DNA from 3 places in the Bradyrhizobium sp. 613_E4_N2_2 genome. Region 2 is predicted to be linked to each of the others. Evidence: predicted binding sites of a transcription regulator. Region 2 holds the regulator's gene; each other region holds the start of a gene.
What was found. The regulator HrcA, encoded in region 2, represses chaperone genes, less so after heat shock. The targets are predictions, from matches to a motif close to GTTAGCACTCNCNNNNNGNGAGTGCTAAC.
Positions count from the first base shown of each region.

Region 1: AB7290_RS37585 (co-chaperone GroES) is a predicted target of HrcA. The motif match lies at 3,835-3,863, and genes of this name have one in related genera.
Region 3: AB7290_RS15660 (co-chaperone GroES) is a predicted target of HrcA. The motif match lies at 4,194-4,222, and genes of this name have one in related genera.

Region 1 covers NZ_CP197234.1:7,924,610-7,932,519, forward strand. Annotated here, with positions in the region: gene AB7290_RS37565 (DUF2076 domain-containing protein) at 51-911, shown strand; gene AB7290_RS37570 (L,D-transpeptidase) at 985-1,800, opposite strand; gene AB7290_RS37575 (protein phosphatase CheZ) at 2,115-2,894, shown strand; gene AB7290_RS37580 (hypothetical protein) at 3,103-3,624, opposite strand; gene AB7290_RS37585 (co-chaperone GroES) at 3,954-4,250, shown strand; gene groL (chaperonin GroEL) at 4,359-5,990, shown strand; gene AB7290_RS37595 (hypothetical protein) at 6,134-7,345, shown strand; gene AB7290_RS37600 (META domain-containing protein) at 7,481-7,879, opposite strand.
Region 2 covers NZ_CP197234.1:213,449-221,358, forward strand. Annotated here, with positions in the region: gene dnaK (molecular chaperone DnaK) at 1-1,169, opposite strand, end outside; gene AB7290_RS00945 (hypothetical protein) at 1,565-2,506, shown strand; gene pncA (bifunctional nicotinamidase/pyrazinamidase) at 2,620-3,342, shown strand; gene grpE (nucleotide exchange factor GrpE) at 3,414-4,019, opposite strand; gene hrcA (heat-inducible transcriptional repressor HrcA) at 4,116-5,204, opposite strand; gene rph (ribonuclease PH) at 5,373-6,086, shown strand; gene rdgB (RdgB/HAM1 family non-canonical purine NTP pyrophosphatase) at 6,098-6,733, shown strand; gene hemW (radical SAM family heme chaperone HemW) at 6,720-7,874, shown strand.
Region 3 covers NZ_CP197234.1:3,322,651-3,330,560, forward strand. Annotated here, with positions in the region: gene AB7290_RS15645 (slipin family protein) at 1-1,115, shown strand, start outside; gene lepB (signal peptidase I) at 1,278-2,024, shown strand; gene groL (chaperonin GroEL) at 2,152-3,792, opposite strand; gene AB7290_RS15660 (co-chaperone GroES) at 3,837-4,151, opposite strand; gene AB7290_RS15665 (usg protein) at 4,530-4,817, shown strand; gene AB7290_RS15670 (cupin domain-containing protein) at 4,978-5,517, shown strand; gene AB7290_RS15675 (NupC/NupG family nucleoside CNT transporter) at 5,635-6,885, opposite strand; gene AB7290_RS15680 (MFS transporter) at 7,046-7,910, shown strand, end outside.

The DNA of each region.
Region 1 (7,910 bases), 7.7 Mb from region 2:
ATGGAACCCTACATCTGCCTCGCGCTTGGTTTGAGCGAGGGAGACTGATCATGACGCCGCAGGAACGCCAGCTCGTCGACGAGCTTTTCGACCGGCTTTCGAAACTGGAAAATGCACCGCGGGATCCCGACGCGATCGCCGCGATCTCCGACGGGCTGCGCAAGGCCCCCGGCGCGGTCTACGCACTGGTGCAGACCACGCTATTGCAGGACGAAGCGCTGAAGCGTGCTCATAACCGCATCCAGGAGCTGGAAGCGGCCCATGCGCCCGAGCAGGCGCAGTCCGGCGGCTTCCTCGATACCATGCGCGACTCGCTGTTCGGCGGAGGCCCCTCGCGCGGCTCGGTTCCGAACGTGCCGCCGCGTGACGCGCGGCCGGTCTGGAACACCGGTCAGGCGATGCCGCAGGCACAGCCCGGTTACGGCGCGCCGCCTCCTTATGGACAGGCCTACGGCCAAGGTCCAGGTCAAGCTCCGGGTCAGGGCTATGGCGCTCCGCCGATGGGCGGTGGCGGCGGCTCGTTCCTCGGCACGGCGGCGGCGGCCGCGGCCGGCGTCGTCGGCGGTTCGCTGCTGCTCTCCAGCATCCGCGGCATGATGGGCGGATCGCACCAGCAGGCCTTCGGCGACACCAACGCGCTCGGCGACCGCAGCGCTGGTGGAAGTCCCTGGGGCGGCAGCGACCAGTCCGGCGGCTCGCTCTCGCGCGATGCCGGTCTCAACGACATTGGCTCCAACCGCGACCGCGACGACGGTTCCCGCCAGGGCCTCACCGACCAGGCGTCGAACGACCGGGACAACAACAACGATCAGAACTACGACGACAACGACCACGACAACGGCAATATGGACATAGCCGACGACGACAGCGATTTCGGCGGCGGAGACGATGGCGGCAGCGACTACGCGTGAGGCTGCCCGATCAGCGCGACAAACAAAAACGGCCGCCCGGGAGGCGGCCGTTTTCATGTCGAGCGTCAGACGCTCACATCACCACGACCTTGGTGCCGACATTGACGCGGCCGTAGAGGTCGATGACGTCCTCGTTACGCATGCGGATGCAGCCTGAGGAGACGTTGGTGCCGATGGTCCAGGGCTCGTTGGAGCCGTGGATACGATAGAGCGTCGAGCCCAGATACATCGCGCGCGCGCCGAGCGGATTTTCCGGGCCGCCTTCCATGTGCCGCGGCAGGTCGGGCCGGCGCGCGATCATTTCCGCCGGCGGCGTCCAGTCCGGCCATTCGCGCTTGGCCGTGATCGACTTCACGCCGGACCAGGTGAAGCCGGGACGGCCGACGCCGATTCCGTAGCGCATCGCCCGGCCGTTGCCCTCGACCAGATAGAGGAACTTGTTCGGCGTATCGACCACGATGGTGCCGGCAGTTTCCTTGCCGCTATAGTCGACGGATTGCTTCTCGAATCTCGGATCGAACGGACGCTGGCGCGGATCGACCGCCTCCTGCTGGAGACCTGCGCCTTGCTGATATCCACCCTGCATCTGCGGCTCGCCCATCGGTGGCAGGCGGCGCTGGTCGTAATAGCCGGGCTGCTGCTGATAGACCGGCTGTTGCGGCGCGTAGGCCGGGCCGCGGCCGGGACCGTCACCGAACAGGAACTCGATGAAGCCGCCGCCCATATTCGCATTGGAGGCGACACGCACCGGCGCCGGCTGCACCTGCGGCTGGTAGAGCACCGCGGGCGGATCGTTCGGCACACTATTGTCGAAGGCGCTGGCGCTGTTCGCGCCGGCAATGAAGGTGCAAGCGCTGCCGAGCAGCGCGACAGACATTTTCTTGAACATCGACGTACTCTGTACTGTTTCGTCTAGATCCCATGCGTCGTGCAGAGCCGATGGCTGACCGGCGACCGCGACGTGGTCAATAAAGAGCAAAAGCCGTTTTGTTTGGTAAACGTATCAGCCGTTTCGATTCACCACGTCGCGAGCGAGGGTGCAATTTGGCGATCAGCGTTTATTTTCGATGAACGCCGCAGGCCCATGGTTAATCGCTTCCTTTCGCGCCGTCGCGTGCGGCCGCGCAACAGTTCCCGCTGTGAACCTCGTGTTAAATTGCTTCTGTCTACAAAGACGCGTGAGTGAGGTGGGGGGAGTTCCTGATGGCTATTCACCGCAAACGTTTTCGTGTCGAGGAGGCTATTGTCGGCGAGATGCCCAGCCCCGAAATGATTGAGGAGGCTGCGCCGATGCATAACGAGATCATGGCGGAGCTGCGTGCGATCCGCGCACAGATGGCGAAGGGCACCGTGCCCTTGTCCGGCAGCGCGGCCATGGCGGCGATCGACGCCTCCACCGCCCACGAGCTCTCTGAAGCTCGTACCATGCTCGATACCTACCGGGCGCAGATCGAGCAGTGCGAGAAGCTGAAGGTCGAGCTCGACCTCATCCACGACGCCATCGATCGCACCAAGCGCGAGATCGCGACGCTGCACGGCAAGAGCTTCGACGGCGGCGAAATGGCCAAGGTCAATGGCGAGCTCGGCGCGGTCGTCGGCGGCACCGAGCAGGCGACCCAGCAGATCCTCGAAGCCGCCGAATCGATCGACCAGGCGGCCAGCGCGATGTCCAAGGTGCAATCGGCCGATCAGCAGAAGCGGCTCGCCGACGACATCCAGGAACGCGTCATCTCGATCTTCGAAGCCTGCAACTTCCAGGACCTGACCGGCCAGCGCATCAGCAAGGTCATGACCACGATGAAGTTCATCGAGCAGCACATCAATGCGATGATGGAGATCTGGGGCGGCGTCGACGCGATCAAGGCCCATGTGCCCGCGCCGGCCGACACCCGCAGCGAGGACGAAAAGCTCCTCAACGGCCCCAAGCTCGCCGGCGACGTCGGCCACGCCTCGCAGGACGACATCGACGCGCTGTTCGACTGATCGGGCGCGGCATTACGGAAAAACAAAACGCCGGCGAGAGCCGGCGTTTTTTGTTTTTGGAGCATCCCCTCCACTGTCATCGCCCGGCTTGATGTTCAGCCCGGGACATGACCGGGCGATCCAGTATTCCAGAAACTGCGAGGCTAGAACCGAAAAGCCGCGGCGTACTGGATGCCCCGCCTTCGCGGGGCATGACGAAGTAGAGAGACTACGCCCTTGGCGCGCAGCGGACGTAGACCATGTTGCCGTAGCGGGTGGCGGCGTCCTTGTCGATGAAGCGGGTGATCAGGACGCGGCCGTCGAAGGAGACGATCTCGCGGTCCTGCTCGCCGGGGGTGGGCCCCGCCGGGCCGATGTAGTTCTTGCCGCTGGGCGAGCCCTTCAGCCGCAGCTCCTGCGGCGTCGCCTGGTCGGCGAGATGCATGATCACGCCGCCGGAGGAACCGGCGGTGATCACGTAGGGATTCTTGCACTGCGCCCGGGCCGCGGCCTCGGTGCGGGCACGGTCGGCCGGGTTCTGGAACGAGGCGAGACCCCAGCGGCCGACGATCTCGTCGGCGCGGATGCTCGCCGGCATTTCCGGGCCGGTGCCGGGCTCGGCCTCGGGCGGCGGCGAAGACGACGAGAACGACGGCAGGCTCATACCGCCGCCACAGGCGCCAAGCAGCAGCGCCAGGCAGGAGGCGGCCGCCAGATTGGCAACCGTGCGTGCGTGAGCTGACCTGATCATGACATTCCCCCGAGCAAACCGTCCCCCAAATGAGACCCCGACCGCATCCCTCCTGCAGCCAAGCGCAAAACCGCTGTCGGAGCAATGACGTCCTTTATACGCCAGCGCGACCAATATGTTTCTATAGACACGATCCTATATCCGCCTCACCAATCGCTTAACCACCCTTGCTTGACAGGATCGCGGCCAAGCCATATTTCCGGGCGCACTATTAGCACTCGGAAAGCCCGATTGCTAAGCGCGCCGTTCGATCCTCGGCAAGAGGGTGGACGGACGCCGCCCCTACCCACTTCCATTCCTTCCGAAGCGAGCCTCCAAAGGGAAACGTCATGGCTAAATCCAAATTTCGTCCGCTGCATGACCGTGTCGTGGTCAAACGTATCGACGCCGAGGAAAAGACCAAGGGCGGCATCATCATTCCGGACACCGCCAAGGAAAAGCCGTCCCAGGGCGAGGTCGTCGCCGTCGGCCCCGGCGGCCGCGACGAGGCCGGCAAGCTGATCCCGATCGACCTCAAGGTCGGCGACCGCGTGCTGTTCGGCAAGTGGTCGGGCACCGAGGTCAAGATCGACAACGAAGAGCTCCTGATCATGAAGGAGTCGGACATCATGGGCGTCATGGCCTAAAGCCGCCAGCCTGAACAGCCGCTGAATGTCATGCCCGGATCGCGCGATCCGGGCATTCGGTCATTCCGCAAGCGGCAGACACATCACGAAACACGAGGGATTGAAGAAATGGCTGCCAAAGACGTCAAGTTTTCCGGAGACGCGCGCGAACGCATGCTGCGCGGCGTCGACATTCTCGCCAACGCCGTCAAGGTGACGCTCGGTCCGAAGGGCCGCAACGTCGTCATCGAGAAGAGCTTCGGCGCACCCCGCATCACCAAGGACGGCGTCACCGTCGCCAAGGAGATCGAGCTCGAGGACAAGTTCGAGAACATGGGCGCGCAGATGCTGCGCGAAGTCGCCTCCAAAACCAACGACACCGCGGGTGACGGCACCACCACCGCGACCGTGCTGGCCCAGGCCATCGTGCGCGAAGGCGCCAAGGCTGTTGCCGCCGGCATGAACCCGATGGACCTCAAGCGCGGCATCGACACCGCGGTTACGGCTGTCATCAAGGACATCGAGAAGCGCGCCAAGCCGGTCGCCGCCTCCTCCGAGGTCGCCCAGGTCGGCACCATCTCGGCCAACGGCGATGCCGCCATCGGCAAGATGATCGCCCAGGCGATGCAGAAGGTCGGCAACGAGGGCGTCATCACCGTCGAGGAGAACAAGTCGCTCGACACCGAGGTCGACATCGTCGAGGGCATGAAGTTCGACCGCGGCTATCTGTCGCCCTACTTCGTCACCAACCCCGAGAAGATGACCGCCGAGTTCGAGGACGCCTACATCCTCCTGCACGAGAAGAAGCTGTCCGGCCTGCAGGCCATGCTGCCGGTGCTGGAAGCCGTGGTGCAGTCGGGCAAGCCGCTCGTCATCATCGCCGAGGACGTCGAGGGCGAGGCGCTGGCCACCCTGGTCGTCAACCGCCTCCGTGGCGGCCTCAAGGTCGCCGCCGTCAAGGCGCCGGGCTTCGGCGACCGCCGCAAGGCCATGCTCGAGGACCTCGCGATCCTCACCGGCGGCCAGCTCATCTCCGAGGACCTCGGCATGAAGCTCGAGAACGTCACGGTGAAGATGCTCGGTCGTGCCGGCAAGGTCGTGATCGACAAGGAGAACACCACGATCGTCAAGGGCGCCGGCAAGAAGCCGGAGATCGAGGCCCGCGTCGGCCAGATCAAGGCCCAGATCGAGGAGACCACCTCGGACTACGACCGTGAGAAGCTCCAGGAGCGTCTCGCCAAGCTCGCCGGCGGCGTCGCGGTGATCCGCGTCGGCGGCGCGACCGAGATCGAGGTCAAGGAGAAGAAGGACCGCGTCGAGGACGCGCTCAACGCCACCCGCGCCGCGGTGCAGGAAGGCATCGTCCCCGGCGGCGGCGTCGCGCTGCTGCGGGCCAAGAAGGCGGTGGGCCGTCTCACCAACGCCAATGCCGACGTCCAGGCCGGCATCAACATCGTGCTGAAGGCGCTGGAAGCCCCGATCCGCCAGATCTCCGAGAACGCGGGCGTGGAAGGCTCGATCGTGGTCGGCAAGATCCTGGAGAACAAGTCCGAGACCTTCGGCTTCGACGCCCAGAACGAGGACTATGTCGACATGGTCGAGAAGGGCATCATCGATCCCGCCAAGGTGGTCCGCACCGCGCTGCAGGACGCCTCGTCCGTGGCCGGCCTGCTGGTGACCACCGAGGCCATGGTCGCCGAAACGCCGAAGAAGGAAGCTCCGCCCGCCATGCCGGGCGGCGGCGGCATGGGCGGCTTCTAAGCCTCCGTTCCGTTACAATGTTGCGAAGGCCGCCTCCGGGCGGCCTTCTTTTTTGCCGACCCTGCCCCTTCTGCTTTCCAATTCAACCGGCGGCCAAAACCCACTACGGTGGCGCGCCGATTCGATTGCGCGAGGATTCATCGATGCGTGCGCTTCTGGTTTGTTCGACAGCCCTTTTGGCGGCCCTGCTTGCCGTCTCGCCCGATGTCGCATCGGCCCAGATGAAGCTGTCGCCGAAGGCCACGGCGCCGGGCGGGACGGAGACCCGCTATTTCACCTCGATTGACGGCCTGATGGACGGCAATGCCGACGTGATCCTGAAGGAGACGCGGCAGGGCAAGACGGTGACGGCGGCCGTGCTCGACGTCTGCTATCCCGTCGCAAAGAATTCCGACCGCAAGGACCGCTTCGTCGTCAATCTCCAGGTCGCGGGCCAGAACCTGACGGGCACGACCCAGAGCCTCGGCGAGAAGGCGCCCGTCACCGTCAAGCTGCTGCGCAAACAGTCCGGCGACACGTTCGAGTTCCGCGGCCAGATCGCGATCGGCCAGGCCGTGACCGAGGTCACCTCGCCCGACAATTCCGATCTCAGCGAGAAGGAATTTCAGGACAACCAGACCTCCGACGACGGCATCACGCCGCAGCCGAAGGATTTCACCGACGTCTCTCCGGAAGCGATCGCGGTCAAGGTCAAGCTGGATGCGGCGTCCGAGTTCCTGAAGAGCCTGAAGGGCCAGGACGTCGAGGTGACGCTGGCGAGCCTGACCGTCGGCTGCGACGCGCTGCGTGCCGGCGAGCAGACCATCAACATGTCGGTCGATCCGGAACGCGCCGGCGCGCTGCTGGCGAAGTTCAAGGCGATGCCCGGCGTCACCGCGGCGGGCTGGACCGCGGGCATGACCGAGATGGACCGCACCATCCGCTTTCCCGCGGCCGACTGGCGCGACGGCGACAAGATCAGCCGGGACAAGCTCGCCTCAGCCGTCGCCGGCGTGATGAGCCGGACGCTTGCGGCAAAGCAGGTCTCGCACAGCTTCAACCCGGCCACCGGCAAGCTCAAGCTCGTCTTCAAGCGGCCGAACCAGGATTTTCCGGCACTCGAGCTCACCGACACGATCGAGGTTGCAGGCCTCATCTCGCCCGACAAGCCCGGCACGACCGACAAACTGATGCTTTGGATCGGCAGCCCCTCGACCACGACCGCCGATGAGAGCAGCGGCGCCAAGCTCAATCTCTCGGACGACGCTTCGGCCGACGAGGAAGGCGATCAGCCCGACGACAACGGCTCGATCGAAGCGCTCGCGAAAGAGCTGAAAGGCCAGCGCTGGGACGCCGACAAGTCGGTGTGGAAGTAGGCGTAGACACCCACTCTCGCCGTCATCGCCCGGCTTGACCGGGCGATCCAGTACTCCGAGACAGTTGTGGTTGAATCGAGAGGCCGCGGCGTACTGGGTGCCCCGGTCAAGCCGGGGCACGACAGCGATCGCGCCTCAATTCCCCGTCGTGCGAAAGCGCAGCGGCTTGGGACCGATCAGTGTCAGTACGTCGCCCTGACGCTTCCAGGTCTCGACGCTGCTGAGCGACGCGACGAGTTCGTCGTCGGCCTGCGCCCTGGCCGGCGGACAGGAACGGTCCTGGATCTGGCCGGGGACGAAGATCACCGTGTTGCCGGCGACCGAGAACTGGCCCTTGCCACCCTTGCACCAGAGCTCCAGCACGACTTCGCCATTGTCGCCGATCTCGATGTTCGGAATCCGCTTCGAGCCCGGCTGCGGCAGGGCCTCCAGCGTCATCTCGGTACCGAACGGAAAACCGTCCTCGGCACGCGCGAGCGTGGACATCGCGAGCATTGCAACCGCCAAACACGCCATCTGCTTGAGCGAAACCATGAGACCTCTCGACCGACCTGATTTGCGGCAC
Region 2 (7,910 bases):
GTCACGTCGAGCAGCAGCACGTCCTTGACGTCGCCCTGGAGCACGCCGGCCTGGATCGCGGCACCGATCGCCACGACTTCGTCCGGGTTGACGCCCTTGTGCGGCTCCTTGCCGAACAGCTGCTTCACGACTTCCTGGACCTTCGGCATGCGCGACATGCCGCCGACCAGAACGACTTCGCCGATCTCACCGGCGGTGACGCCGGCGTCCTTCAGCGCCTTGCGGCAGGGCTCGACCGTCTTCTGGACGAGGTCGTCGACCAGCGCCTCGAACTTGGCGCGGGTGAGCTTCATCGTCAGATGCTTGGGGCCGGTCTGGTCCGCGGTGATGAAGGGCAGGTTGATCTCGGTCTGCGTCGTCGACGACAGCTCGATCTTGGCCTTTTCAGCGGCTTCCTTCAGGCGCTGCAACGCGAGCTTGTCGTTGCGCAGGTTGATGCCCTGCTCCTTCTGGAACTCGTCGGCCAGATAACCCACGAGGCGCATGTCGAAGTCTTCGCCGCCGAGGAAGGTGTCGCCGTTGGTCGACTTCACCTCGAACACGCCGTCGCCGATTTCGAGAATGGAGATATCGAACGTGCCGCCGCCGAGATCGTACACGGCGATCGTGCCGGTCTTGGTCTTGTCCAGACCATAGGCGAGCGCGGCCGCGGTCGGCTCGTTGATGATGCGCAGCACTTCAAGGCCCGCGATCTTGCCGGCGTCCTTGGTCGCCTGGCGCTGGGCGTCGTTGAAGTAAGCGGGAACGGTGATGACGGCCTGGTCGACCTTCTGGCCGAGATGGGCCTCCGCGGTCTCCTTCATCTTCTGCAGGATGAACGCAGACACCTGCGAGGGCGAGTAGGTCTGGCCGTCGGCCTCGACCCAGGCGTCGCCGTTGGAAGCCTTCACGATCTTGTACGGAACGAGCTTCTTGTCCTTCTCGACCATCGGGTCGTCGTAGCGGCGGCCGATGAGGCGCTTCACTGCGAAGAACGTACGCTCGGGATTGGTAACGGCCTGGCGCTTGGCAGGCTGGCCGACGAGGCGCTCACCGTCGTCCGTCACGGCGACGATCGAAGGCGTCGTGCGCATGCCTTCGGAATTCTCGATGACTTTGGCGTTCTTGCCATCCATCACGGCGACGCACGAATTCGTGGTGCCGAGGTCGATCCCAATGACCTTTCCCATGGTCCTGATATCCTTGTTTTTGCGGCAGGTTGGCTGGGCCCAAGAGGCACCCGCTCCAAACCCCCTAAGATCAAACATCCGCGATATTGCGATGGTTGACGCTCATATAGGAGGGGGGGAGGGGCCCGCAAGGACCGAACGCAAGTTTCGGCCATGAAAACATTGGGTTTTGGAAGATCATATCCGGGCTCAACCGCCCTTGCGGGTGAGGAATTATTAACAGGTTCAGGCGTCAGCCGGCCCCCGCCACCGTGATCTGCCCCGCCCTGTTACCGGCGGGCCAAACCCGTTAAAAGGCGGGCGGCCGGACCGCCGCCATCAAGGCGGCTTTGCGCGACAAAGCGGCCCAATGGCCGACCATCGAACGGCCTCAATGTGAACCAATCAGAGTGCCCATGAAGCTCATTCGCCCCCTCGCCGCGCTCGCCGTTCTCGTCGCCACGGCGCTTCCCGCCCTTGCGGCCGATGCCGTTTTCCCGCCCGGCTTGCGCCTCGGCATGGTGCCGCTGGTCGGCCTGAGCACGGCCAAGACGTTTCCGGGCTTCGAGAGCGAGGACGGCAGCGTCAAGGTGCTGATCACCGAGCTGCCGCCGGCGGCCTATGGCGAGGTCGTGAGCGCCTTCAATTCCAATCCCGGCGGCACCGCCGGCGTCAAGCAGGACAAGCTCGAGACCCCCGCGGGTCTTGCTTATTTCACCATGGAAAGCGGCAAGGCCGGCGAGACGCCGGTGAAGCGCTACTCGATGATCGTGCCGGGCGCCGGTTTCTCCGGCTATGTCGCGGTGCAGATCCCGGAGAACGCGACCAAGATCTACACCGACGAGGCGGTGCGGCAGATGTTTGCGAGCGCCGTCACCCGCAAGCAGGTCTCGGCCGAAGAGCAGATCGGGCTGATGCCGTTCAAGATCACCGATCTCGCCGATTTCAAGGACATCCGCACCCTGGCGCCGGGCTCCAGCATCATCCTGGCCGACGGCAATGAGAGCTCGGGCTATGAATCCAAGCCGTTCATGATCCTCGGCCTGATCGGCGCCACCCCGCAGCAGGCCGACGATCGCGCCCGCTTTGCCCAGGAGGCCGCGTTGCAGATTCCCGGCGTGCGCGAATCCCGCGTCACCATGTCGGAGCCGATCCGCATCAACGGCCAGCAGGGTTTTGAGACCCGGATCGACGGCGTCAGCGGCAAGGACAAGACGCCCGTGACCGTGGTGCAGTGGATCCGCTTCTCGAGCGGCGGTGCCTCGCTGCGCATCATCGCCAGCGCCCCGCGCGACCAGTGGTCGGCCGCCTTCACCCGCTTCCGCGCCGTGCGCGACGGCATCCAGCCCAAGGGTTAGTCTCAAGGGTTAGCCCAAGCGCTGGACAGAACCGGCTGCATTTTCGGGCTTCTGTTCGTATACGAACGGAACTAGGCTTCCTTCCATTGGATCATCCTGGAGGGAGGCGAACGATGCTTGATCGACGACAAATCCTCGCGGCGCTTGGGACAAGCGCTCTCGTAGCCCTTGCTCCAACCGCGCTCCTTGCGGCCGCATCGATCAAGCCGGACGATGCCTCCGCGCTGCTCGTGATCGACGTGCAAAACTGCTTCCTGCCCGGCGGCAGCCTCGCCGTGAAGGAAGGCGAGCAGGTCGTTCCCGTCATCAACAAGATGGCGAAAGCGTTTGCGAACGTGGTGATGACTCAGGACTGGCACACGCCGGGCCACATTTCGTTTGCGTCGGTGCACTCCGGCAAGAAGCCGTTCGAGACCGTCGACCTCCCTTACGGCAAGCAGGTGCTGTGGCCCGACCATTGCGTGCAGGGCACCGACGGCGCCGCGCTGTCGAAGGATCTTGCGATCCCGCATGCCGAGCTCATCATCCGCAAGGGTTTTCACAAGGACGTCGACAGCTATTCGGCCTTCCTGGAAGCCGACGGCAAGACCTCGACAGGCCTCGCCGGTTACCTGAAGGGCCGCAAGATCAAGCGCGTCTTCGTCGCCGGCCTCGCGACAGACTTCTGCGTCGCCTGGACCGCGCTCGACGCGCGCAAGGCGGGCTTCGAGGTCTATGTGGTGGAGGACGCCTGCCGCGGCATCGACACGCAGGGTTCGCTCGCAAAAGCCTGGGCCGACATGGCCAAGGCCGGCGTGAAGCGGATCCAGTCCGCGGATATCGCGGTGAGCGCGTAAGATAGCAATCGGTCGTTCCGGGGCGATGCAAGGCATCGAACCCGGAATGACGCCAAGGCTTAGTTCGCCGCTCAGTTCACTTCGTTGCTGTTCGCAGCCGGCGCAGCCTTCGTGCCGCCCTTGGCGACACCGACCAGCGCCGGGCGCAGCACGCGCTCGCCGATGGTGTAGCCGGCCTGCATGACCTGCACGACGGTGCCCGCAGGCACCGACGCATCCGGCACCTCGTACATCGCCTGCTGGAAGTTCGGGTCGAACTTCTGGCCCTGCGGATCGAACTTCTTGACGCCGTGCTTTTCCAGCGCGTTGAGCAGCGAGCGCTCGGTGAGCTCGACGCCCTCGATCAGCGAGGTCAGGCCCGGATCGGCCGCGGCACGGGCCTCGGCCGGAACGGCATCGAGCGCACGCTGGAGATTGTCGGCGATGTCGAGCACGTCGCGGGCGAAGCCGGTGATGCCGTAGAGGCGGGCATCGGCGACTTCCTTGGTGGTGCGCTTGCGCAGATTTTCCATCTCGGCCAGCGTCCGCAGCATGCGGTCGCGCGCCTCGGCGGCTTCCTTCTGCAACAGCTCGACCGAGCCGGGCTCCGGATCGTCGGGCATGATGTAGGGTTTTGACACCACCGGCTCGTCGGTCGGTGGGGTCGTGTCGTCGGGCTGCCGGTCTCGATCGGTCATCGGCTCTCTTCTCGAACTCGTCTCAAGGGATTGTTGGCCCGGATATCGTGCCTAAGCTCACGAAAATCAAGCGCCCGTGATCGGAGGAAACGCCGATCAGCCCCCCAGGAGGCGGCTGACGATGCGCGCGGCGTAGTCCACGGTCGGGATTACGCGGGCATAATTCAGCCGCGTCGGCCCGATCACGCCCAAAACACCGACGATGTGGCCGGCGGCATCCCGATAGGGCGAGATGATGGTGGAGGAGCCCGACAAGGAAAACAGTTTGTTCTCCGAACCGATGAAGATCCGCACGCCCTCAGCGGTCTCGGCGCGCCCCAGAAGGTCGATCACGCCGCGCTTGGTCTCGAGATCGTCGAACAGCAGGCGAACGCGCTCGAGATCCTCCAGCGCGTGCAGATCCTCGAGCAGATTGGCGTGGCCGCGAACGATCAGCTGGCGGTCCTCGTTCTCGCCGCCGGACCAGCTCGCAATGCCGGCCGAAATCACCTTCTGCGTCAGTTGGTCGAGCTCGGCACGGGCTTCGCCGAGCGCGGTTTCGAGCTCGAGCCGCGCCTCGGCCAGCGTGCGGCCGCGGATCCGCGCGTTGAGGAAATTACCGGCTTCCGTGAGCGCCGAGGAGGGAACTCCCGGCGGCAGCGACAGCACGCGGTTTTCGACCTGACCGTCCTCGCCGACCAGGATCACCAGCGCCTTTTCGGGTTCCAGCCGGACGAATTCGATGTGTTTCAGCCGCGCATTGGATTTCGGGGTCAACACGACCGCTGCGGCGCGGGTGAGACCGGACAGCCGCGTCAGCGCCTCCGACAGCGCCGCCTCGACCGATTGGGCGTGACCCACCGACGTCAACTGGCTCTGGATCGACTGCCGCTCGGCGTCATTGAGGTCGCCGACCTGCATCAGGGCGTCGACGAAGAAGCGTAAGCCCAGTTCCGTCGGCAAACGGCCGGCGGAGGTGTGGGGCGCATAGATCAGGCCGAGCTGTTCCAGGTCGGCCATGACGTTGCGGACCGAGGCCGGCGACAGCGGCATCGCGATCAGCCGCGAGATATTGCGCGAGCCGACCGGCTCGCCGGTCGCGAGATAGCTTTCGACAATTTGACGAAAGATGTCGCGGGAGCGCTCGTTGAGCTGGGCGAGGCCTGCGCGCGGCGCGATCAGATGGATCGGATCGTGATGGGCCACGGACGGTAACTCCTCTCAGACGCTTATAATTTGTCCATCCCGGAGGGTTCTGACAAGCGTGGCGTTTGCGGGGTGGAAAACCCGGGGTGAAAAAGCCTTGCCGCCCACCCTCACCCCACCTACAAGCACCGCGAATAGCCCTTTTCCGAGAGTTTTGGAGGATTTCCCATGCGGCCAAGCCGCCGTGCGCCCGACGAATTGCGCCCCGTGACGCTGGAGCGCGGCGTGGTCAAATATGCGGAAGGCTCCTGCCTGGTGAAATTCGGCGACACCCATGTGCTGGTCACCGCCACGCTGGAAGACCGCCTGCCGCCGTGGCTGAAGGGCCAGGGCCGCGGCTGGGTCACCGCCGAATACGGCATGCTGCCCCGCGCGACCTCCGAACGCACCCGCCGCGAGGCCTCCGCCGGCAAGCAAAGCGGCCGCACCGTCGAGATTCAGCGCCTGATCGGCCGCTCGCTTCGCACCATCGTCGATCTCGAAGCGCTCGGTGAGCGCCAGATCACGGTCGATTGCGACGTGCTCCAGGCCGACGGTGGCACGCGCACGGCCTCGATCACCGGTGCCTGGGTCGCGCTCGCCGATTGCATCAACTGGATGAAGGCGCGCAACATGATCAAGGCCAAGGTGCTGCGCGACAACGTCGCCGCGATCTCCTGCGGCATCTACAACGGCACGCCCGTGCTCGACCTCGACTATGCTGAGGATTCGGAGGCCCAGACCGACGCCAATTTCGTCCTGACCGGCGATGGCCGCATCATCGAGGTGCAGGGCACCGCGGAACGCGAACCGTTCACGCAGGACGAATTCCTCGCGCTGATGGCGCTGGCCCAGAAGGGTATCGCGCGGCTCGTGGACTTGCAGAAACTGGCCGTGGCGTAGTCAATAGGCCCATGCACCGCCGAATCACCGGAAAGCTCGTCATCGCGACCCACAATCCCGGCAAGCTCGCCGAGATGAAGGAGTTGCTCGCGCCTTGCGGCATCGAGGCGGTGTCGGCCGGTGAGCTCGGCCTGCCCGAGCCCGACGAGACCGGCAACGATTTCCGCAGCAATGCCGCGATCAAGGCGATCGCGGCGGCGCGGGCGACCAAGCTTCCCTCCTTCGCCGACGATTCCGGCATCGTGGTCGACGCGCTCGATGGCGCGCCCGGCATCTACAGCGCGCGCTGGGCTGGTCCAGCAAAGGATTTTGCCGCCGCGATGGCGCAGATCGAGCGCCTGTTGCAGGAGCGCGGCGCCACCACGCCCGACAAGCGCACCGCGCATTTCGTATCCGCGCTCTGCGTCGCCTGGCCCGACGATCATCTCGAAGAGGTCGAGGCGCGCGTCGACGGCAGCTTGGTCTGGCCGCCGCGCGGCACGGCCGGCTTCGGTTATGATCCGATGTTCCTGCCCAATGGCCACGATCGCACGTTCGGCGAGATGACCAGCATCGAGAAGCACGGCCTGCCGCCGCTTGGCCTCGGCCTGTCGCATCGCGCCCGCGCCTTCGTGAAACTGGCGGAGATCTGCCTTGAGCCGCGCTAAGCAAGCTTTCGGCGTCTATGTGCACTGGCCGTTCTGCCTGTCGAAGTGCCCCTATTGCGACTTCAACAGCCACGTCCGCCACGCCGCGATCGACGAGACGCGCTTCGCTTCAGCTTTCGCGCGTGAAATCGAAACGACCGCACAGCGTGCGCCCGGGCGTGAAGTCACCTCGATCTTCCTCGGCGGCGGCACGCCGTCGCTGATGCAGCCCGCAACCGTCGGCGCGGTGCTCGATGCGATCGGCAAGCACTGGACTGTCGCCAGCGATGTCGAAGTGACGCTCGAGGCAAACCCGACCAGTGTCGAGGCCACGCGTTTTGCCGGCTATCGCGCCGCCGGTGTCAACCGCGTCTCGCTCGGCGTGCAGGCCCTCGACGATGCCTCGCTGAAAGCGCTGGGCCGCATGCACAGCGCCCGCGAGGCGCTCGATGCGGTCGCCATCGCGCGCCGCTCGTTCGACCGTTATTCGTTCGACCTGATCTACGCCCGCCCCGACCAGACGCCGGCGATGTGGGCCGACGAGCTGCGTCTGGCGATCGACGAAGCGGCGGAGCATCTGTCGCTCTATCAATTGACGATCGAGGAAGGCACGCCGTTCTTCGGCCTGCACCAGGCCGGCAAATTGAAGACGCCGGACGAAGCGGTCGCGCGCGCGCTCTACGACGTGACGCAGGAGACCTGCGACAAGCTCGGCCTGCCCGCCTACGAGATTTCAAATCACGCGCGGCGCGGCGCCGAATGCCGGCACAATCTGGTGTACTGGCGCGGCGATGAATATGCCGGCATCGGCCCCGGTGCCCATGGCCGCCTCGACATCGACGGTATCAGGCACGCCACCGCCACCGAGAAGCGTCCCGAGGCCTGGCTGATGCGGGTCGAGACCAACGGCCACGGCAACGTCACCGACGATCTCCTCAACAGCGAGGAGCGCGCCGACGAATTTTTGCTGATGGGATTGCGTCTCGCCGAGGGCATCGACCCCGAGCGCTACAGCGCGCTGTCGGGCCGACCGCTCGATCCCAAGCGCATCGCGCTGTTGCGCGAAGAAGGTGCGATCATCGTCGATGCGACAGGGCGCTTGCGGGTCACGAGCAGCGGATTTCCGGTGCTTGATGCAGTGGTCGCGGATCTGGCGGCATAGCGAGCTGCCGTAGCCCGGATGGAGCGCAGCGTAATC
Region 3 (7,910 bases), 3.1 Mb from region 2:
AGGATGGCGAGCGTGCGTTGCTCACGCGCAACGGACAGCTCGTGCGCGTGCTCGCGCCCGGCAAGCATCGCTTGTTCGATCCCCTGCACGAGCTGAAGGCCGAGGTGCTCGACGTGGTGCGCAGCGAATTCCCCGCGGATCGCTACGCGGTGCTGAAGGCCGCGCGGCCTGATCTGGCCGCTGAGCTGTTCGAGGCGATCGAGACCAAGGCGGACGAGATCGCCATCGTCAGCCTCGACGGCCGGCCCGTGCATCTGATGACGCCCTGGCAGGTGCGCGTCTACTGGAAGGTCGCGACCCGCATCGATGTCGAGCGCATCGATGTGTCCGCCGATCCCCGGGTTGGCGCGCGGCACCTGACCATGATCGAGCGCAACCGCTCGACCGTCGTGATGGAAGCGGTGGTCGAGAACCACGAGGCGGGCCTGCTCTATGTCGAGGGCCGGCTCGTGGAGCGGCTTGCGCCCGGCCGGCACGCCTTCTGGACCGTCGGCCGCAAGATCGAGGTGAAGCGCCTCGACCTGCGGCCCCAGGCGGTCGAGATCACCGCGCAGGAGATGCTGACCAAGGATCGCATCGCGCTGCGGGTGACGCTGACGGCGTTCCGCAGGATCGTCGATCCCGAGCGCACGGTTGCGACCGTGCCCGACGTGGATGCGTGGCTGTACCGGCTGGTGCAGTTCGCGATCCGCGAGGCGGTGGCGGGCCGGACGCTGGACGAGGTGCTGTCTGCGAAGGCGGCGCTGGATGCGGAGCTGCGCGACTATGTGCGTGCACGCGTCGCGGAGTCCGGCATGGAGGTGACCGAGCTCGGCGTCAAGGACGTGATCCTGCCCGGCGAGATCCGGGAGCTGGTGAACAAGGTGGTGGAGGCGGAGCGGGTCGCGAAGGCGAACCTGATCCGTCGGCAGGAGGAGACCGCGGCGACGCGTTCGCTCCTGAACACCGCCCGCCTGATGGAGGACAACCCCCTGCTGCTGCGGCTCAAGGAGCTGGAGTCGCTGGAGCGGCTGGTCGAGAAGGTCGGCCGCATCGACCTCCACGCCGGCAACGGCGAGGGCCTCGATGCCCTCCTGACCCGGCTCGTGCGCCTGAAGGCGCCCGAGATTGCATGAAGCAGAAGGGCCGCCCACGGGCGGCCCTTCACATGTTCATTGTCGACGCTTGCGATGAACGCGTGCGCGCGCCTGTGCGACCAAACCATGCGTGGGTATTGCACGCGCGCGAAGGTTGCGTAATCTCACGGTGACGACCACAATCTCGATCATGGCAAGCGAATGACCACTCTTCAGCAAACGATCCGCCCTACGGCCCGGCCGCGGGAATGGAAGGCGATCGTCGTCCTGATCCTGATGATCCCGGTGCTGTGGTCGCCGCCGTTCCTGTTTCGCTTCTTCCTGTATCAGCCGTTCAACATCCCGTCGGGTTCGATGGCACCGACGCTGATGGTCGGCGACTACGTCTTTGCCGCCAAATATGCTTATGGCTACGGCCGCTATTCCTTCCCTTTCGCGCCGTCCTGGATCTCGGGCCGTGTCTTTGCCGCCGAGCCCGAGCACGGTGACGTCGTCGTGTTTCGCGCGCCAAAGGACACCTCGGTCGACTACGTCAAGCGCGTGGTCGGGCTGCCCGGCGACCGCATCCAGATGCGGCAGGGACAGCTTGTCCTCAATGACAGACCGGTGACGCGCGTCGCGCTCGCAAACGGGCTCGCCGGCACCGCCTGCGGTCTGGATGGCAGCGTCAAGGTCAAGCGCTGGCGCGAGACGCTGCCCAATGGCAATTCCTACATCACCTACGACTGCGTCGAGAACGGCTACTACGACAACACCAATGTCTACACCGTGCCGCCCGGCCATTTCTTCGTGCTGGGCGACAACCGCGACAATTCGAGCGACAGCCGCGTGATGGCAACGATGGGTTTCATCCCGATGGACAACCTCGTCGGGCGGGTGACCCGGATCTTCTGGTCGCTCGATGAAGACGGAGAGCCGCACATGGAGCGGCTGGGGAAGGTCTGGTGAGGGGCCCTGTCATTCCGGGCTCGCGCTCCGCGCGCCCGGGAATGACGGGGGAGAGAGTTTGCCCAAAACAGAAACCCCGGCATCGCTGCCGGGGTTTCGCATTCCGTGTTGTGCCAGAGCTCGGCGCTTAGAAGTCCATGCCGCCCATGCCGCCGCCCGGGGGCATCGCCGGACCGGCGCCGCCCTTCTTGGGCAGCTCGGCGACCATGGCTTCCGTGGTGATCAGGAGCGCGGCAACCGAGGCTGCGTTCTGGATCGCGGTACGGACCACCTTGGTCGGGTCGATGATGCCCTTGGTGACCAGGTTGACGTACTCGCCGGTCTGGGAGTCGAAGCCGTAAGCGTAGGTCTTGTTCTCCAGGATCTTGCCGACGATCACCGAACCGTCTTCACCGGCGTTGATCGCGATCTGGCGAGCGGGAGCCGACAGCGCCTTGCGCACGATCTCGACGCCGGTCTTCTGGTCGTCGTTCTTGGTGCGCAGACCCTTGAGCTGCTCGGAGGCACGGAGCAGGGCGACGCCGCCGCCCGGGACGATGCCTTCCTCGACAGCCGCGCGGGTCGCATGCATCGCGTCATCAACGCGATCCTTGCGCTCCTTCACCTCGACCTCGGTCGCGCCGCCGACGCGGATCACCGCGACGCCGCCTGCGAGCTTGGCGAGACGCTCCTGGAGCTTCTCACGGTCGTAGTCCGAGGTGGTCTCCTCGATCTGCGCCTTGATCTGGGCCACGCGCGCCTCGATGTCGGCCTTCTTGCCGGCGCCGTTGACGATCGTGGTGTTCTCCTTGTCGATCATCACCTTCTTGGCGCGACCGAGCATGTTGAGCGTGACGTTCTCGAGCTTGATGCCGAGATCTTCCGAGATCGCCTGGCCGCCGGTCAGGATCGCGATGTCCTGCAGCATGGCCTTGCGGCGATCGCCGAAGCCCGGAGCCTTGACGGCCGCGACCTTCAGACCACCGCGCAGACGGTTCACGACGAGGGTCGCAAGCGCTTCGCCTTCGACGTCCTCGGCGACGATGACCAGCGGCTTGCCGGTCTGCACTACGGCCTCGAGCAGCGGCAGCAGCTCGTTCAGCGAGGAGAGCTTCTTCTCGTTGATGAGGATGTAGGCGTCGTCCATCTCAACGCGCATCTTGTCGGCGTTGGTGACGAAGTAGGGCGAGATGTAGCCGCGGTCGAACTGCATGCCCTCGACGACGTCGAGCTCGGTCTCGAGCGACTTGGCTTCCTCGACGGTGATGACACCCTCGTTGCCGACCTTCTTCATGGCGTCGGAGAGGAACTTGCCGATTTCGGCATCGCCGTTGGCGGAGATGGTGCCGACCTGGGCGATCTCGTCGTTCGAGGTGACCTTCTTGGAGTTCTTGACGAGGTCGGCGACCACGGCTTCCACGGCCAGGTCGATACCACGCTTCAGGTCCATCGGGTTCATGCCGGCGGCAACCGACTTGGCGCCTTCACGAACGATCGCAGCCGCGAGCACGGTTGCGGTGGTGGTGCCGTCGCCGGCCGCGTCAGCCGACTTGGAGGCGACTTCGCGCACCATCTGCGCGCCCATGTTCTCGAACTTGTCGTCGAGCTCGATCTCCTTGGCGACGGTGACGCCGTCCTTGGTGATGCGGGGAGCGCCGAACGACTTGTCGAGGACGACGTTGCGGCCCTTGGGGCCGAGCGTCACCTTGACGGCGTTGGCGAGGATGTCGACGCCACGCAGCATCTTGTCGCGTGCATCGACGCCGAATTTGACTTCTTTAGCTGACATCTGGATTTTTCCTTAGGTGTTTAGCTGGTGGGGAGAGGGGGCTCTTAGGCCGCCTTCTTCTTGGAAGCGGGGACGTCGAGGACGCCCATGATGTCGCTTTCCTTCATGATCAGCAGGTCGACGTTGTCGATCTTGACCTCGGTGCCGGACCACTTGCCGAACAGCACGCGGTCGCCGACCTTCAGGTCGATCGGGATCAGCTTGCCAGCTTCGTCGCGGCCACCGGGGCCGACGGCGACGACTTCGCCCTGCGAGGGCTTTTCCTTGGCAGTGTCGGGGATGATGATGCCGCCGGCGGTCTTCTCTTCTGCGTCGATACGCTTGACCACGACGCGGTCGTGAAGCGGACGGAATTTCATGCAGTCCTCCTAAGTAGTTGCACGGTATGGGAATTTTTTGGCGTTAGCAGTCTGTGCCAGCGAGTGCTAGCACAGGCGAGGCTGAAATAGGACAGGAATTTTGCGGGGGCAAGGGCTTCTAGCAGAAAAATCGGCACTCTGAAGGCCCGGGTGCCAGAATCTCTTTACCATCGTTAACCCGCCCGGTGACCGTATTAGCACGGAGCCGCCTCTGCTGCTAAAGCATTGAATTTCAACAGCTTGTTAAACTTTTAGGCTTGAGATGGATTGTCAGTTTGCGTCACATTTCTCTCATGTGAGCGCATCAGTACCGGGTGGCTCGTAAGGCGCACACCGACCAAGCCGCCCCTTGAATGCGCTCCTGCAAAGGAGGTTGGCATGGGCTTGCGGAGTGGGGGCGTTTCCGAAGATTTCCGGAAACAGCTTTTGGGTTACGGGCTGACGACGGCGCAAATTCTCTATCGGATGCCCGATCATCCCTCGCTTCTCCAGACCTACGTCTGGCAGAACTACGACATGTTTCCGAAATTTCCGGCGCTGAAGGATTTCCTGGCGTTCTGGCAGGAGAAGCTCGACGGTCCGCTCCATTCGGTCACCGTCGCGCATTCCAAGCTGATCAAGCCGGCCGAGCTGCGCGCCGTGGATGGCGTGTTCCGGCTGCATTGAACAGCGCGCCGGCATCGTAGAGTGGGCAAAGGCGCGCTCGCGCCATGCCTACCATCTCTCCACGATTGCATCTGGCAATGGTGGGCACGCTTTCGCTTTGCCCACCCTACGATATCTCGTTCTGTGCTAGCCTCCGCCCATAACAACAGGGAGGCGGCCCATGGCCAAGAAAACAAAATCGCGCAGTGCAGCCCAGGCCGCGGTGAAGAAGCGGAGCGGAGCCAAGGCCGTGGCACGATCCTCGGCGCGCAAGGCGGTGAAGGCGAAGGCGCGCACGACACCGGCAAAGGCCGTTCCGAAAAAGCCCGCGCGTCCCAAGCAGCGCATCGCCATCAGCCATCACCGCGAGGAAGACTTCAAGGCCGACGGCCTGCGCACCTACGCCAAGTACCGCGACCTCGGCATCGCCGAAGCCAGCCACGGCCTCGCGCAAGCCCACGTGATCCGCCTGCAAGGCCCCTGCGATCCGAACGAGGTGTCGAAGCTGCACTTCCACGACGTCGAATTCCAGATGGTCTACGTGCTCAAGGGCTGGGTGAAGACCTACATGGACGGCCAGGGCGAGACCTTGATGAAGGAAGGCAGCGCCTGGACCCAGCCGCCGAAGATCAAGCACATGATCCTGGATTATTCGGATGACGTGGAACTGCTGGAGGTGATCCTGCCGGCGGAGTTCAGGACGGTGGAGTTGAAGAGCTGATGTCATTCCGGGGCGCGCGCAGCGCGAGCCCGGAATCCATTTCTCGGCATGTGCTGACGCCCGATGGATTCCGGGCTCGCCGCTTCGCGGCGCCCCGGAATGACGGGTGGCGAGAGCCTAACTCAACACCCCCACGACCGCGCCCATCAAACACGTCGTCAGCGTCCCCGACACGATCGATTTCAGCCCGAGCGCGTTGATCTCCTCGCGCCGCTCCGGCGCCATCACCCCTAAGCCGCCGATCATGATGCCGAGGCTGGCGAAATTGGCGAAGCCGCACATTGCGTAGAGCATGATCAGGCGCGAGCGCGGATCGAGCGTATCGGGCGGCAGTTTTGAGAAGTCGACATAGGCGATCAGCTCGTTGAGCACGGTCTTGGTGCCCATCAGACTGCCGGCGGTCACCGCCTGGTCCCAGGGCAATCCCATCAGCCAGCACACCGGCGCCATCACGAGGCCCAGCAGGCGCTGCAACGAGATCGCGGCGCCGCCGATGTTTGGCAGCAGGCCGAGGATGGCATTGACGAGATAGACCAGCGCCACCAGCACCAGCAGCATGGCGACGATGTTGATCAGCAGTTCGATCCCCGCGCTCGTCCCCTTCACGATTGCATCCATCGGGCCGGAGACGTCCATCTCAGGATCCTCCAGCGCGCCGCCGGTGCGCTTGTCGGAAGTCTCCGGCACCATGATCAGGCTGACGAGGATCGCGGCCGGCGCGCCCAGCACCGAGGCGATGACGAAATGCGCGGCGGCATCGGGAATGAGCGGCGCCAGCAGCGTCGCATAGAGCACCAGCACCGTGCCGGCGATGCCGGCCATGCCGCCGGTCATCACCAGGAACAATTCGCTGCGCGTCATCTGCGCCAGGTACGGCCGCACGAACAGCGGTGCCTCGACCATGCCGAGGAAGATGTTGGCCGCGGTCGAGAGCCCGACTGCGCCGCCGACGCCCAGCGTCCGCTCCAGCAGCCAGGCCATGCCGCGCACGACCGGCGGCAGCACGCGCCAATAGAACAAGAGCGTCGTCAGCACGCTCATGACCAGCACGATCGGCAGCGCCTGGAACGCCAGGATGAAATCGGCGCCCGGCACCTTCAGATCGAAGGGCAGGGGACCGCCCCCGACATAGCCGAACACGAAGGAGGAGCCGGCGCGCGAGGCCGCGGAGATCGCGCCGACCGCGTCGTTGATGGCGCCGAAGGCGCGCGCGACGACGGGCACTTTCAGGAGGACAGCCGCGGTGACGAAGGTCGCGATGAGGCCAATCGCAGCCTGCCGCAGCGATACGGCGCGGCGATTCTCTGCCAACGTGAAGGCGATCAACAGCAATGCGAAAATGCCGAGTGCCGATTGCAAGCGCAGCATGGTGTCCCCAAAACCCCCAATGATTATGGCCGCGCCCGCGTTGCAAACGCAATGCCGGGAGATGACCTGAGCCTCCCGCTGTTGACAAGCAGGAGCGCCTCAGTCACGCGGGGGCACGTCGACATCAGGGGGCGGACGGTCCAGGGTGACCCAAGAGGCGATGCCAGAGCAGCCAATATCAGCCAGTCCGCCGGTCAGTGCCCGCGCGCTCCTTGCCCACCGCGCCTTCCTGTTCTTCCTGCTTTCGCGCAGCCTGTCGCGCTTCTCCAGCCAGATCGCGGCGGTCGCGATCGGCTGGCAGATCTATGATCTCACCGGCTCGGCCTTCGACCTCGGCATGGTCGGCCTCGTGCAGTTCCTGCCCACCGCGCTTCTGGTGTTCGTCGCCGGCCACGCCGCCGACCGTTTCGAGCGCAAGCGCGTGGTCCAGCTCTGCCAGCTCGTGGAAGCCGCGACCGCGCTCTATCTCGTGATCATCACCTATCTCGGCCTGGTCAGCGAGGTGCAGATCTTCATCGCGACCTTCGTGCTCGGCATTGCCGGCGCCTTCGAGAGCCCGACCACCGCTGCGCTGCTGCCGCTGATCGCGCCGCAGGGATCGCTCCAGCGCGCAACCGCAGTCGCGAGCGGCGCGGGGCAGGTCGCGACCATCACGGGTCCGGCGCTCGGCGGCTTTGCCTGTGCGGTCGCGCCGCATCTTGCCTATGCCGTGATGCTGCTGTTCTGGATTCTCGGGATGATTTTGACCGGCTTCATCCGGCCGCGTCCGCAGGCGGTCTCCAAGGAGGGGACGGACGCCGACAACATCTTCGCCGGCGTCCGCTTCATCCGCAGCAATCCGGCGATCCTCGGCACCATCTCGCTCGATCTGTTTGCCGTGCTGTTCGGCGGCGTCACCGCGCTGTTGCCGATCTATGCCCGCGACATCCTCCAGACCGGCCCGATGGGGCTCGGGATCTTGCGCGCCGCGCCCGCGGTCGGTGCGCTGCTGATGACCATGGTGCTGGCGCGTCACGCCATCTCGC